One region of the Lachnoclostridium phocaeense genome, then DNA from elsewhere that is predicted to be linked to it. Evidence: predicted binding sites of a transcription regulator. Region 1 holds the regulator's gene; the other holds the start of a gene.

Region 1 (7,844 bases):
GTATTCCAAAGAGTGCCCGGCCGCTACTCAAAATAGTCCATCTGCTCTATGACCCGGCCGTTCCGGACATATTCCCTGGGCACGCGTTTCCCTATATTGCACACAAACTCGTAGTTGAATCTGCCGGACAGATCCGCCAGCTCATCAATAGAGACGCGCACTCCATCTTCTTCCCCCGCCAGCGTGATGCGGTCTCCAAACTGTACGTCTTCTATGTCTGTGGCATCCACCATAAGCTGATCCATGCACACTCTGCCCAGTATGGGGGCTTTCTTTCCGTGTATCAGCACATATCCTTTGTTGGAGAGGCTCCTGGGATACCCGTCCCCGTAGCCCACCGGCACGGTGACGATCCTGGTCCTCCTGTCTGTGACATAGGTTCCCCCATAGCTGACATACGTCCCCGGCTCCACCCACTTTACATGGGCCACGTGGCTGATCAGCTCCATGGCCGGCTTCAGGGGAACCAGCTCCTTTTTCACTTCCCCGGAGGGGTACATCCCGTACATGGAAATCCCTGCCCGGACAAGGTCCATGGCCGCCTCCGGCATATCGATAATGCCTGCGCTGTTGGAGCAGTGCCAGAATGGGAAGCGGATCCCCCTGGACTCCAGCTGTGTTTTCATCCACAGATATTTTTCTATCTGATTCTTTGTAAAGGTTTTGTCTGTCTCGTCCGCTTTGGAAAAGTGTGTGAAGATCCCTTCTGCTTCAATGCCTGGAAGTTCCGTGATCCGGGCGATGGTATCGGCGCTCTCCTCGCTGATGAGGAAGCCGAGCCTGGACATACCTGTGTCCAGCTTGATATGGATCACTGCATTCTTCCCAAGTCTCTGCGCTCTCTCGGAAATGTCCTGAGCCATCTCCCAGGTGTAGCATGTCATGCGGATGTCTTTGCGGATCATCTCATCCCTCTGCTCCGGGAAGGCACAGCCAAGGACAAGAATCGGCTTTTGTATCCCTTTTTTTCGGAGCAGAGCGGCCTCATCCGGTGTGGCGGCCGCGTAGCCCCAGACATAATCCTTTTCCTCCATGACGGATCTGGCGATCTGGGCTGCCCCGTGTCCGTAGCCGTCCATCTTGATGACGCCGATCATCTTCGTGTCGGAGGGAACCCTTCTTCTCATCATCTCCAGATTGTACTCGATCGCATCCAGGTCGATCCTGGCACAGATCCTGGTGTATTCCTTCATGCTCTATTCCTCCAGTCTTTTCAATACCGTCCCTACTGCGTCTGCCAGATCTCTTGCCAGCACACTGTATATTCCTTTTTCTTCCCTTGCCGCCTCCCCTGCAAGTCCGTGCAGGTACACGCCCAGCACTGCCCCATCAAAGCAGGTCATCCCCTGGGCGATCAGTCCTGTGATCACGCCTGCCAGCACATCGCCGCTTCCGGCCTTTGCCATGGCAGCATTCCCGGACAGGTTCACATAGGGATGTTCTCCCTGCCTGCATATACAGGTCCTTGCGTCCTTCAGCACACATGTGATCCGGGCCTCTCCGGTGAACTGGGTCAGGATCTCCATTCGGTTCCTCTGCAGCTCCTCCACAGGTTTTTTCACAATCCTGGACATTTCCTTCATGTGGGGAGTAAAGACAAATTGATCGTGGGGCAGCCTGCTCAGATATCGGCTGTGCTCCGCCAGCAGATTCAGGCCATCTGCATCCACAACGCAGGGAACCTGTACATTTTCCAGTGTGGTCTGCAGGATACGCCGGGATTTATCACTTGTGCCCAGCCCAGAACCGATGCTGACCACATCAGCCCAGTTCAAAAGCCGCAGCAGCTCCTTCTCATCAAAGAAGTCATAGCAGCGGATGATGGCCTCCGGCAGCAGGGTCTGCAGGATCGTCCGGTTCTCCTCAGGCGTGTAGATCTGCACAAGTCCGGCTCCGGTCCTGTAGGCTGCCAGAGCGGCCAGGTAAGCGGCCCCTGCCATGCCACGGCTGCCCGCTATGATCAGCGCTTTCCCGTAATCTCCTTTGTGGGAGTTGGGCCGCCTCTTGGGGAGCATGGTTTTTATATCCTTCTCCTCCAGCGCGTAGGCAGCCTCCCTGTCTCCCTCCAGCACGGAAGTGTCGACTCCGATATCTGTCACGGTTACCTCGCCGGCATAATCTCGCCCGGGGTAGAGGACGCAGCCCAGCTTTGCGCACTGGAAACTCACTGTCAGATCTGCTCTAAATGCGCTGGTAGCTACTTCTCCGGTAGTGGTGGAAACTCCTGACGGCACATCCACCGCCAGCTTTACGCCTCCGGAGCGGTTCATGGCCTCTATGCAGGCCAGATAATCTCCCTCCACACGCCGGCTTAATCCTGCTCCGAATACAGCATCTATCAGTATACTATATTCTCCCTCTTCAAAAGAGTTTCCTACCGTCCCTCCGGCCTCTCTGAAAAGCTCCATCTGCCGCAGCGTCTCCTCTGTACAGTGGTCCGGGTTCCCGGCCATCACTGCAGTCACGCAGCCGCCTTTTTCCAGCAGCAATCTTGCGATGGCAAAACCGTCACCCCCGTTGTTTCCTGAGCCGCACACCACACAGACGTTGGACAGATCCATTTTCCTCTCCATCACGGTCTCCACAAAGGTGCGGGCCGCCCGCTCCATCAGGATCAGCGACGGGATCTTCTTTTCCCGTATCGTATAGCTGTCCGCCGCTTTCATCTGTCTTCCATCAGGCAAAAATAGCATAAAATCACCTTCCTTCCCCATGGCGTAAACAGGACACGCCGCCCGGCTGCCGGCTTTGCGGCCTACGGCAACGCAAAAGACGTGTAAAGAAGGCCTGCCTTACACACGCCGGCTTTACACGTCACAAAGTCCTGTTACTTCTCTGATTTTTTCTGTTCCTCATTGTATCTGCTGATATTGTAGGACAGCCTCATCAGGCTCTCTGACAGGTGGACATTTTCAACGATCACATCATCCGGAAGATTGAGATCCGTATGTGCGAAGTTCCATATTGCCTTTACTCCGTACGCCACCAGCTGGTTGGCAACCTCGATCGCCTTTGTTTTCGGGATCGTCAGGATGCCGATCTCTATATTGTTTTCCGTAACAAACGCTTCCAGCTCATCCATCATATGGATGGGAACGCCACGGATTGTCATCCCTTTCAATGTGGGGTTCACATCAAAGATACCTTTGAGCACAAAACCTCGTTTTTCGAACGCTGCATAGTTTGCCAGCGCATGTCCAAGATTACCTGCCCCGATAATGACCATGTCATGGTCTTCCTCCAGGCCAAGTATCTTACCTATCTCTGTGTAGAGATATTTTACATTATATCCATACCCCTGCTGACCGAAGCCGCCGAAGTTGTTCAGATCCTGCCGTATCTGGGATGCTGTCACATGCATTTTCTTGCTGAGATCATTGGAGGAAATGCGCTCCACGCCATTCTCCAGCAGCTCCCCTAAATAGCGGTAATATCTTGGAAGTCTACGTATGACTGCCTGCGAAATTTCTCTGCCTTCCACTTTATCCACCTTCCATTTCAGTTTCTCAGATTTATTATATAGAATTGTTACAATAAAGTCAATTTATTGTTCCTAAAAGTTCTGCAAATCAGAAACCTCCGTCTTCTGGAAATTGACACGCCACGGGTTCCCCGATATAATAGATAATGCTGTAAAATACGCGGCTTTTACACAGGAGGTACACCATGATACTGGCATGTCACAATATAGAAAAATCATTTGGGGAAGAAGTCATTGTAAAGGACGGCTCCTTCCATATCGAGGATCACGAAAAGGCGGCTCTCGTTGGCATCAACGGGGCCGGAAAATCCACTATCCTGAAAATGATCGTGGGGGAACTGCCCCTGGACGGTGGAACGGTCACCCTGGCCAAGGGTAGTACCCTGGGCTATCTGGCCCAGCACCAGGATCTGACAGGGGGGAACACCATCTACGAGGAGGTAAAGACTGCCAAAGCCCAGATCATTGCCATTGAAAAAGAAATACGGCAGATTGAGGCGGATCTTCCCTCCCTGCAGGGCGATGCCCTCACAGAGAGACTGAACACATATCACCGCCTCACGGAGCAATTTGAACGGGAAAACGGGTACGCCTACGAGAGTGAGATCACCGGCGTCCTCAAGGGTCTGGGCTTTGGCGAGGAGGATTTTTCCAAGGATGTAGACACACTCTCCGGCGGCCAGAAGACCCGGGTCTCCCTGGGAAAACTTCTTCTCACCAGACCGGATGTGCTGCTCCTGGACGAGCCCACCAACCACCTGGACTTAAATTCCATCTCCTGGCTGGAGACCTATCTTCTGAATTACCCCGGGGCCGTGCTCATCGTATCCCACGACCGTTATTTTCTGAACCGGGTGGTAACAAAGGTGGTGGAGATCGAGCAGGGACAGCTCTCCACCTACCTGGGGAATTATACTGCCTATGCAGAAAAGAAAAAGCAGATCCGGGATGCCCGGCTGAAGGAATACATGAACCAGCAGCAGGAAATTCGGCACCAGGAGGCTGTTATCGAGAAACTCCGCTCTTTTAATCGCGAAAAGTCCATCAAGCGCGCAGAGAGCCGTGAAAAAATGCTGGACAAGATGGAGCGCATAGAGAAGCCGGCTGAACTGAAAACAGACATCCATCTGACACTGGAGCCCTCCTGTGTCAGCGGAAACGATGTCCTTTCTGTAGAGCATCTGAGCAAATCCTTTCCGGACCAGACTCTCTTTACAGATATCAGTTTTGACATCCACAGAGGTGAGCACGTGGCCGTTATCGGGGACAACGGAACTGGAAAGACCACGCTTCTTAAAATCCTGAACGATGTGCTCCCCGCAGACAGCGGCAACTTTACTCTGGGCGCCAATGTCCATGTGGGCTACTACGATCAGGAGCACCATGTCCTTCACATGGACAAGACTGTGTTCGAGGAGATCTCCGACGATTACCCGGACCTGACGGGCACCCAGATCCGCAATATGCTGGCCGCCTTCCTCTTTACAGGGGACGATGTGTTCAAGCGGATCGGTGACTTAAGCGGCGGGGAGAGGGGCCGTGTGTCCCTGGCAAAGCTGATGCTCTCAGAGGCCAATTTCCTGATCCTGGACGAGCCCACCAACCATCTGGACATCGCCTCAAAGGAGATACTGGAAAACGCGCTCAACAATTATACCGGCACCGTCCTCTATGTGTCCCATGACCGGTACTTCATCAACCAGACTGCCACCCGCATCCTGGAGCTTGTAAACCGCAAATTTGTCAACTATATCGGCAATTACGACTACTATCTGGAAAAAAAGGAGGAGCTGACCGCCGCCTATGCCTCCCCCGCCACGGCGAAAGCAGGGAAAGCCGCCTCCGCTGAGCCTGTATCCGAGGCCAAGCAAAGCTGGCAGGAACAGAAAGAGGCACAGGCCAGGGAACGCAAAAGGCAGAATGATCTGAAAAAGACCGAGGAGCGGATCACCTGCCTGGAAGAGCGTGACGCACAGATCGACGAGCTCATGGCTACGGAGGAAGTCTACACCAACTCTGTAAAATGCCAGGAGCTGGCACAGGAAAAGGCTGACATAGCCGCCCAGCTGGAAGAGCTGTATGAAAAATGGGAGGAACTTGCGTAAGGCAGGCTCCTCCCATTTTTTTGCGAACGTGCATGTTTACAATATTTTCTTTCTCTTGAAGATCAGGATGCAGACGATAATGACGATAAGACTCAGCACGATGACACCAGGATATCCATTTTTCAGCTCCGGCATGTTCTGAAAGTTCATGCCGTACCAGCCGGTGATCAGCGTCAGGGGAAAGAAAATGGTGGATAGCACAGTCAGAAACTGCATATTGTTGTTCTGCCTTGCGTCCACCTGGGATTGATATACATCCCTCACCTGCTGTGCGTATTCCAGAAGGTGGGAAGTGCGGCTCATAAGGCGGTCCGCCCGGTCTGACAGTGTTCCAAAGTATTTGAGCTGCTTTTTGGCAAAAAAGCCATTTTCATTTTCCTCCAGCTCACGCCCCATATCCATCATCTCATCGTAGTAGCTGCGCAGGTTCAGAAGTTTTCTCCTGATGGGCATCAGCTCCTGCTGGAACCGCTCGATCTTCCCCTGCATGGCGTCCTCCTCCATCCCCATCAGGGTCTTCTCGTACTGCATGAGAAGTTCCTGGTCCCTGCTCATAAACTCTGCAATATAATTGTAGATAAATCTCTCTTTCGTCTCACCCTGATGAGTCTTTTTTCTCTTGATCCTGCGGATCAGACGCATGGAAAAGTCCTCGTCATCCACAAGAACTACGTGATCCTGATTGATGAAAAAATAGATCCGGTAACGGCTTCCAAGCACATCCAGCAGCTTGGGAATACACAGGGTTCCCACCAGGCACTCCTGCTGTGTCTCCAGCTTACAGAAGCCGATCTGCCCCAGCTGGATGTCATTTTCGTACTGGATCCCGGCCAGGTCCAGTACTTTTCTGGCGTTCCGGGAGTCTGTCAGGAAGACGGCCGGGCACCCCTCCGCCTCCCACTCCCCCTGGTCAAGCTCCTCCAGCCGCTCGCCAAGTCTCCATATCATGTCTCTCAACACCTTTTCTCTATGTTACACTTTTCCCGCCTTCTCATAGGCCTCCTGGTAAAAATACTCCTGGGAATTCAAAAGCTCTTCGCCTGACTGCGGAACCACATGCCTGTAATCCCCGTCACTGCAGGCTTCTCTGGCCTTCTGGTTGTCATGCAGCATAGTGTCAAAGATCATCTGCAGCCGCTCTTTTAAATTCTCCTGCAGAACAGGAGCTGCCACTTCCACTCTGCGGACTGTGTTTCTTGTCATAAAGTCAGCGGAGGCAATGTAGTACTTTGCCCTCTCGCCCCGGCCAAAGATGTAGATCCTGGAATGCTCCAGAAATCTTCCCACAATGCTGATGATCCGGATATTCTCTGTACTTCCCTCCACGCCCGGTATAAGGCAGGCAATGCCGCGGATGATCATGTCGATCTTCACGCCCGCGCAGGAGGCCTCGATGAGTTTGTCGATAATCTTTTTATCTGTCAGCGAGTTCAGCTTCAGTCCGATGTAAGCCTCCTCACCGCTCTGCGCGAGTCTGATTTCCTCGTCGATCATATCCAGCACTCTGTTCTGCAGACACTTGGGCGCCACCAGGAGCTTGTCCGATTTTTCCACGACTTCGCCCTTGGAGAGAGCCTGGAACACAGCCGACGCCTCCAGTCCAATGTCCACATTCGCTGTCATAAGAGACAGGTCTGTGTAGAGACGGGAGGTTTTCTCGTTGTAGTTTCCGGTTCCGATCTGGGTAATGTATTCCACCTGTCCCTCTGTTTTTCTTGTGATGAGACAGAGTTTAGAGTGTACCTTGTAGCCCTCCAGGCCGTAAATGACCTGACATCCGGCCTCCTCCAGGCGTCTGGACCACTCGATATTGTTTTCCTCATCAAACCGTGCACGCAGCTCCACAAGGACAACCACTTCTTTTCCGTTCTCTGCCGCCTCGATCAGGGCCTCCACTACCTTGCTCTGCTTTGCCAGGCGGTAGAGCGTCATCTTGATGGAGATGACATTCTCATCCTCCGCAGCCTCATTCAGCAGCCGCAGGAAAGGCCGGATCGATTCGTAGGGATAGAAAAGGATCTTGTCCTCTTCTTTGATCTGCTCTATAAGGCTTCTTCCCTCCTGGAAAGAGGGGGATTTCTGAGGCACCCTCTTCTCATAGAAGAGTTCCGGGTTCTTCCGCAGGATGTCCTGGATCTGGAAAAGGAAAGACAGATCCAGGGGCGCCTGGCTCCGGAATACATGAGTGGAGTCCAGATCCAGATATTTGCAGAGAGTCTCCACCACGTCGCCGTCCATCTCCCTAGAGAGCTCCAGAC
Region 2 (7,844 bases), on a different contig from region 1:
AGTCTTCGGGCTGCCACAGACAGGGATTACAGATTATTCCACCTGGTATAAAATTTCCGAAATCTACGTGGGCGTATCCCGGATCGCGGAGCTCACCTGAAGAGAAACAGTCTTCAATGTATAGCCATGTATAAAAAAGCAGACAGGCCGCGGCAGATCCCATGATCTGCCGGCAGTCTGTCTGTCCACTATTTCTTTCTTACACGATCCTCCGTTGCCCTGTTATACAGGATAGCTTCCGCTTTCTGTATCCGCAACAACAGGATCGATCTTTGTCTGCTGTGCTTCCCTGTATTTGAAGAAGTCTGTTGCCACCTGCGGGAAGAGGGCGTATGTCAGCACGTCCTCATCCTGCTGGATCCACTGCTCACACTCTTTTCTAAGCGTATCCAGCTCATCCGGGATCAGATCTGCCGGGCGGCATGTGATAACTTCCGGATTATCTCCGAGAACCTTCTTAACCACATCCGGGTTGAACGGTTTAACAGTAGCACCGTATTTTCCGCTCAGGACGTCCTTTGTCTCTTTTGTGGCCATCTTGTAGCGCTCTCCCATCAGCACATTGAACACAGCCTGTGTTCCCACGATCTGTGAGGAAGGTGTAACAAGAGGTGGCTCGCCCAGATCCTTGCGGACTCTCGGCACTTCTTCCAGGACCTCGTAGTACTTATCCTCAGCGCCCTGCTCTTTAAGCTGGGATGTAAGGTTGGAGAGCATACCTCCGGGTACCTGGTACAGAAGTGTCTTGATGTTGACGCCAAGGTTCTTCGGATTGAGAAGTCCGCTGTCCAGAGCCTCATCTCTGATAGGACGGAAATAGTCCGCGATCTCCGCCAGAAGCTTCTGGTCCAGTCCTGTATCGTAAGGTGTTCCGCGGAAGGTCTCCACCATAACCTCTGTGGCCGGCTGGGATGTTCCCAGGGCGAACGGAGACATCGCTGTGTCGATGACGTCCACACCTGCCTCCACTGCTTTCAGGTAAGTCATGGAAGCCACGCCTGATGTGTAGTGGGTGTGAAGCTGAATTGGGAGATCCACTGCCTCTTTCAGTGCTCCGATCAGCTTTGTAGCCTCGTAGGGCAGAAGCAGACCTGCCATGTCCTTGATACAGATGGAATTGGCACCCATATCCTCAATTCTCTTGGCGATGTCTACCCAGTAGTCCATTGTGTAGGCATCTCCCAGTGTGTAGGAAAGGGCCACCTGTGCGTCCGCTTTCTCCTTGTTTGCCGCCTTGACCGCAGTCTGCAGGTTGCGGAGATCATTCATACAGTCAAAGATACGGATGATATCAATGCCGTTTGCCACGGATTTCTGTACGAAGTACTCTACCACGTCATCTGCGTAGGGACGGTATCCCAGGATGTTCTGTCCTCTGAAAAGCATCTGAAGCTTTGTGTTTTTAAATCCATCCCTGAACTTGCGAAGTCTGTCCCAGGGATCTTCCTTCAGGAAGCGGAGGGACGCGTCAAATGTAGCGCCGCCCCAGCACTCCACGGAATGGTAGCCGACCTTATCCATTTTATCGATAATGGGCAGCATCTGCTCTGTTGTCATACGTGTGGCGATCAGAGACTGGTGTGCATCCCGCAGAATGGTTTCTGTTATTTTCACTGGTTTTTTCTGAATTTCTGCCATTATTTCTTCCTCCATTATATTCTATTCAAATTGCCGGGTCCGGCTGTCATGCAGACCGGAAATCCGGTCTTACATAACTCCGAAGATTGCCATAAAGGTTCCGGCGACTACCGCCGTACCGATAACTCCGGCCACGTTCGGTCCCATGGCATGCATGAGAAGGAAGTTGGTTGGATCGTACTCCGCACCCACTTTCTGGGATACTCTGGCCGCCATAGGCACGGCTGACACGCCGGCTGATCCGATCAGCGGATTGACCTTTCCTCCGGTAAGCACGCACATCAGTTTTCCGAGCAGGACACCTGCCGCTGTACCGAAGATAAAAGCGATCAGTCCGAGGGCCACGATCTTCAGTGTATCCAGATTAAGGAATGCCTCTGCACTTGTTGTAGCGCCGACGGATGTACCAAGAAGGATAACTACAATGTACATCAGTGCATTGGAAGCTGTCTCTGTAAGCTGTCTTACCACACCGCACTCGCGGAACAGGTTACCAAGCATGAGCATACCTACGAGAGGTGCTGTGGTAGGAAGGATCATACATACCACGATGGTAACAATGATGGGGAAGAGGATCCTCTCCAGCTTGGATACAGGACGAAGCTGCTCCATCTTGATCTTTCTTTCTTTTTCTGTTGTCAGAAGTTTCATTACCGGCGGCTGAATGATAGGAACCAGCGCCATGTAAGAGTAAGCTGCCACGGCAATAGGGCCAAGGATTGCTGTCTGCTGCAGCTTTCCGGCAAGGAAGATGGACGTCGGTCCGTCCGCACCGCCGATGATGGCGATAGCGGCAGCCGCCTTGTCGGAAAATCCCATGGCCATAGCGCCAAGGTAAGCGGCGAAAATACCGAACTGTGCTGCCGCTCCCAGAAGAAAGCTCTTGGGGTTGGCGATCAGCGGTCCGAAGTCCGTCATGGCTCCCACGCCGAGGAAGATCAGTGACGGAAGGATGGACCACTCATCCAGTACGTAGAAATAATAGAGAAGTCCTCCTGTGCCGTTGGCCGCGTCCTCTGCATGCAGCATAATATCCGGATAGATATTGACAAGCAGCATACCGAAGGCAATAGGCACGAGCAGCAGAGGTTCAAATCCATGTCTGATTGCAAGATAGAGGAAAAAACATGCAACAGCGATCATGACCAGATTTCCCCATGTAAGGTTGAGGAAGGCTGTCTGCTGCACGAGGTTTCCCAAGGTCGTTATAATATAATCCATTTTTTAACCTCCAGTCGTGTTTCAAAAGTTTCCGTCAGAACGGCATCTTAGCCGCCTAGTTCAATGTAGCCAGAACTGCGCCTGCCTCAACGGCATCGCCTACAGCCACATCGATGCTGGCAACGGTTCCGTCCTCGGGTGCCACGATGGGGATCTCCATTTTCATAGCCTCAATGATGATAACAGCGTCACCGCGCTTTACGGCCTGACCTACATTGGCTTCGATCTTGAATACTTTTCCGGCCGCTCCTGCCTTCACCTGGATGGAGCCTGCCCCTGCTGCCGCTTTCGGTGCGGGTGCTGCCGCAGGTGCCTTCGGTGCCGGCGCTGCTGCTTTCGGTGCCGCTGCCGGTGCTGCTGCCGCTGCCGGCGCTGCTCCTGCTGCTTTCTCCTCAACCGTTACATCGTATACATTTCCATTTACTGTGATTGTGTAATTTTTCATTTTTATATCCTCCTGATCCGGTTATACTTACATCCATTTATTTGATTTCCGACGTCTGATGCTTCTCACGATAAAGCCGTCTGCCGGTACTTCTTCCGATGCCGCTATCGCTGCTGCGATAACTGCCACAAGCTCGCCATCGTCTGTCACATCCTCAGGCTCCGGTTCGGGCGCCGCTTCCGGCACTGCCGTCTGAACCGGTTCCGGAGCTGCTGCCGCAGAAACTTCCGCCGCCTGGGCTTTTGTATTCTTTCTAGAAAACGCCTCCTGCAGTTTCGGTATATATTTCAGCAGGGAGATGATCACGCTGATGATGATCAGTACCACAAACACGGTTCCCATACCAAGAAGGGTGTTCAATCCCGCCTTGCTCAGGATCTCGCTCATGGAGTAGATACCGCTGACTGTAAGGCTGTCCAGATGCAGGTTGCCGCGGACATCTGTCTTGTAGATGATCTCCAGGTTTGCCTCGCGGTCCGCAAACTGAGCTGTAGTCGTCACAGAGAGCTCTGTCTGGGAGGCATCGTATGTGAAATCACCGTGTCCCTCGTAAGCTCCGCACTCCTCCACGCCTGCCTGCCAGGCGTCCATGGAGCCAAGGAAGCTGTCCCCGGTGAAAGGATAACCTGACTGCGCCATCTGGATCTCCAGCTGCTCATCAGAGAGGCTGTTCCACTGCTCAATGGTCGTATCATCCGCTGTGGAGCAGTAGGTGATGAGGAACTCGGTGGCCTCCTCTATGGCCGCCTGGTCATACTCGACTCCCGAGTCGCTGCCGCTGCATCCGGCCAGGGCAAACACAGCCATGAGCGTGCATAATAATAAGCTAATTTTCTTCTTCAATTTGTCTCACCTCACTAAACTGTTCCATGTTTCTTGGCAGGACGATCCTCCCTCTTGGTAAAGAGCATCTCGAATGCTCCGATAATATACTTGCGCGTCTCTGCCGGGCTGATGACGGCGTCCACATATCCCCGTCCTGCTGCAGAAGCCGGGCTGGACTGCAGGGCGCGGTAATCTGCCGCCTTCTCCCTCTGGGCTGTCCTGTCAGCGTCAGGATACATGATCCTGGCTGCCAGGTCCGCGTCCATCATGCCGATCTCAGCGTCCGGCCAGGCGTATACCATGTCCGCGCCGATGGATTTGCTGTTCATAGCCACATAAGCGCTGCCGTAAGCTTTCCCGATAATGACATTTACTTTCGGAACGGTTGCGTCTGCAAATGCATAGATCAGCTTTGCCGTCTCCCTTGCCAGGTTTCTCTCCGCACACTTGGAAGCATCAAAGCCTGTCACATTTGTCAGGGTAAGAACCGGAATATTGAAGGAGTCACAGAATTTCACAAACTGCGCTGCTTTTCTCGCGCCCGCTGTGGACAAAGAACCGTCGAATTCTGCCACCACTTCTGCATTCTCGTTGTATACTTTGGAGCGGTTTGCAACAGCTCCCACAGTCATGCCGTTGAGGCGGATAAAAGCGGTAACCATGTCTTTCGCATAGTCTTTCTTCACCTCAAACACAACACCGTTGTCTGAAATCTGGGCCAGAGCTATGGATGTATCTTCTGCCGCATTCTCGATATCCGCGCACAGACGGTTCAGGTCGTCGGTACACTCATCGTAGGAGGCGTCCTCCTCATTGTTGCACGGCAGCATACAGATCAGTGAGCGGATGTCAGAGAGGATCCCCTCCTCTGTTCCCACCGCATCCACAAGGCCTGCAGACTCACTCTGGAATTTCGCGGAGGATGTGTCGCATTTCTGGACCGTATTGCCCGGAATTGCATTGGGCGAATTCACAAACAGTTTTGCGCTCTTCTCTTCCATAAATGTGAAATCTGTCAGTGCGGCAAGGGCAGCCAGTCCACCGCCGCAGTTTCCGAAGATCGCTGTGATCTGGGGAACAACGCCGGAAGCCAGCGTCTGTTTCAGATACAGCTGTCCAAATGCGTCCAGCGCATCTGTCGCCTCCTGCAGACGGATACCCGCACAGTCCACAAGTCCGATGACGGGCGCGCCCATCTTCATCGCCATATCGTAGACGGACACGATCTTCTTCGCATGCATCTCGCCGATAGATCCTCCAAGAACAGATGCATCCTGGCTGTAGACGTAGACGAGATTTCCATCGATCAGTCCGTATCCGGTAATGACGCCGTCTCCCGGAGTTTTTGTTTCCTGCATGTTAAAATCAGTTGCTCTGGCAGTCACGCCGCCGCCGATTTCAACAAAGCTGCCTGCATCAAGCAGAGACATGATTCTCCGGCTTGCTGCATTTTCTGTTGCCATGTTGCTCATAACCTAGCCCTCCATTTTCATTATTATTTAAATCAGGTTTTCCCATGCAGATTATAGATAATTGCAAAAAGTCAACCAAATTTTCTGCCTATTATATTATATATTTTTTTTCTCTCTAATTCAACTGTTTTTCGTATTTCTGTTAATTTTTTAGCAATACATCTTTCTGCCGGCAAAAGGTCAAAAAAAGAGGAGCAGATCCGTCTCCCAAGACGCGGAACTGTTCCTCTTTTTGCAATATATTTATAGTCTGTATCCCTCCCCGGGGCAGACTCCCTAAAAGAACACTCTCTGTATATCATTGAACATAACGACTACCATCAGTGCCATCAGAAGCACGATCCCTGCAAAGTGGACGTACCCCTCTTTCTCCGGCGGGATGCGCTTGCGCCGCACCGCCTCTATGGCAAGGAAGACAAGCCGTCCTCCGTCCAGAGCAGGCAGAGGCAGAAGGTTCATAACTCCCAGGTTAGCGGAAATCAGGATCGCAATGTTCAGCATATTGACTGCCACTGTGGCAGCGCCGTAACTTCTGGCCTCCTGGTAGGTGTCATCCACCACATCCACGATCCCCACAGGCCCTGACAGCTGGTCAATGCCGATCTGGCCCGTCACCAGCATCTTAAGACTCAGAATAGTGGTATCGATCCAGTACTTGACCTCGTAGGCCCCGTACTGGATGGCCGTCAAAGGATTCGCCGCCGTGTAGCCGCTGCTGCTGATGCCCAGCCTGTAATACTGGAGGTCCTCATCAAATTTCGGCGTGATGGTGACTGTGTATTCCTCCCCGTCCCTTAAATAGGTCAGCTCCACGTCCTCTCCCTGGTGAAACTGGTTGTAGACCTGGATTTCCTTGAAAAGATGGATGTTCTTGCCGTTCATCTCAACGATCCGGTCTCCCGGCTGAAGTCCCGCCTCCGCTGCCGGATATCCTTCTTCCACCTCACCTGCCAAAGGCTCGTCGTAACCGGCCATCCCTATAAGGACGACAGCACATATAAGAGCCAGGATAAAATTAAAGACAGCGCCGGCCGCTATGACACAGATCCGGGCCCAAACGGATTTATTGTTGAAATTGGTGGGAGAGTCCGTAGCCTCCTCGTCCTCTCCCATAGCGCAGTACCCGCCGATGGGCAGGATACGCACTGCGTACAGGGTGCCGTGGTACTCTTTTGTAAAGATCGCCGGTCCCATGCCCACAGAGAACTCCTGCACATCGATGTGGTTCAGCTTTGCCAGGGTAAAATGTCCCAGTTCGTGGAAAAAGATGATAAAGCTGAAGATTAAGATTGCAATGATTATACCCAAGTGTTACCTCCTGCCAAGTCTGCTGTTTATGTATTCATAGACGCCCGCTTCTGTGTCCAGTATCTCGTCGAGAGAGGGGGATGGAATATTTACGTGACGCTCCATGCACTCTCCGATCAGATCCGTAATCTCCAGGTACCTGATCTTTCTGTCCAGGAATTTGGCCACAGCCATCTCATTTGCTGCGTTAAACACAGTGGGAAGGCTGCCTCCTGCCCTCCCGGCCCTGTACGCCAGTTCAAGCGCCTGGAACGTATCTGTATCCGGCCTCTCAAAATCCAGCTTTCCGATGCTCCAGAAATCCAGTCTCTCTCCCGGCAGATACCTCCGCCGGGGATAGTAGAGGGCGTACTGGATGGGAAGCTTCATGTCCGGCGTCCCCAGCTGGGCAATGACTGCTCCGTCCTCGTATTCCACCATAGAATGGACCACACTCTGGGGCTGGACCACCACCTGGATCTGATCCACGTCCACACCGAAGAGCCACTTTGCCTCGATCACTTCCAGACCTTTGTTCACCATGGTGGAGGAGTCGATGGTGATCTTCCTGCCCATCTCCCAGTTGGGGTGCTTCAGGGCGTCCTCCACCTGCACATCTTTAAGCTCCTCCCGCTTTCTGCCCCGGAAGGGCCCTCCGGAAGCGGTCAAAAGGATCTTCTTCAGCGACCGCTCCTGCCCTCCCTGGAGAGACTGGAATATGGCGCTGTGCTCGCTGTCCACAGGGAGGATGGACACGCCCCGCTCCTTGGCCAGGGGCATGATCAGATGTCCCGCTGTCACCAGGGTCTCCTTGTTCGCCAGTGCAATGTCCTTTCCGGCCCGGATAGCCTCCATAGTGGGGCGGATACCGATCATACCGACAATAGCTGTTACAAGTATATCCGCCTTTTCCTCTGTTGATACCTGAATCAGTCCGTCCATGCCGGATACAACCT

What was found. Region 1 encodes Rex, which represses fermentation and respiration genes when NADH is low (regulators of the CRP and FNR family bind a similar motif). Its sites were predicted from a motif close to ATTGTTAANTANTTAACAAT; they were not measured.
Region 2: the regulator Rex is predicted to act here: its motif matches at 5,740-5,759, upstream of Q5911_RS01410 (acyl-CoA carboxylase subunit beta).

What each region holds. Positions count from the first base shown of each region.
Region 1 is NZ_CAUGIN010000012.1:49,989-57,832, forward strand. Features, by position in the region: gene alr (alanine racemase) at 24-1,193, opposite strand; gene Q5911_RS07355 (NAD(P)H-hydrate dehydratase) at 1,197-2,693, opposite strand; gene Q5911_RS07360 (redox-sensing transcriptional repressor Rex) at 2,828-3,481, opposite strand; gene abc-f (ribosomal protection-like ABC-F family protein) at 3,667-5,586, shown strand; gene Q5911_RS07370 (magnesium transporter CorA family protein) at 5,623-6,534, opposite strand; gene ppk1 (polyphosphate kinase 1) at 6,559-7,844, opposite strand, start outside.
Region 2 is NZ_CAUGIN010000002.1:102,927-110,770, forward strand. Features, by position in the region: gene Q5911_RS01385 (peptidoglycan-binding protein) at 1-100, shown strand, start outside; gene Q5911_RS01390 (oxaloacetate decarboxylase subunit alpha) at 223-1,638, opposite strand; gene Q5911_RS01395 (sodium ion-translocating decarboxylase subunit beta) at 1,708-2,859, opposite strand; gene Q5911_RS01400 (biotin/lipoyl-containing protein) at 2,915-3,304, opposite strand; gene Q5911_RS01405 (OadG family transporter subunit) at 3,332-4,147, opposite strand; gene Q5911_RS01410 (acyl-CoA carboxylase subunit beta) at 4,162-5,601, opposite strand; gene rseP (RIP metalloprotease RseP) at 5,878-6,909, opposite strand; gene Q5911_RS01420 (1-deoxy-D-xylulose-5-phosphate reductoisomerase) at 6,913-7,844, opposite strand, start outside.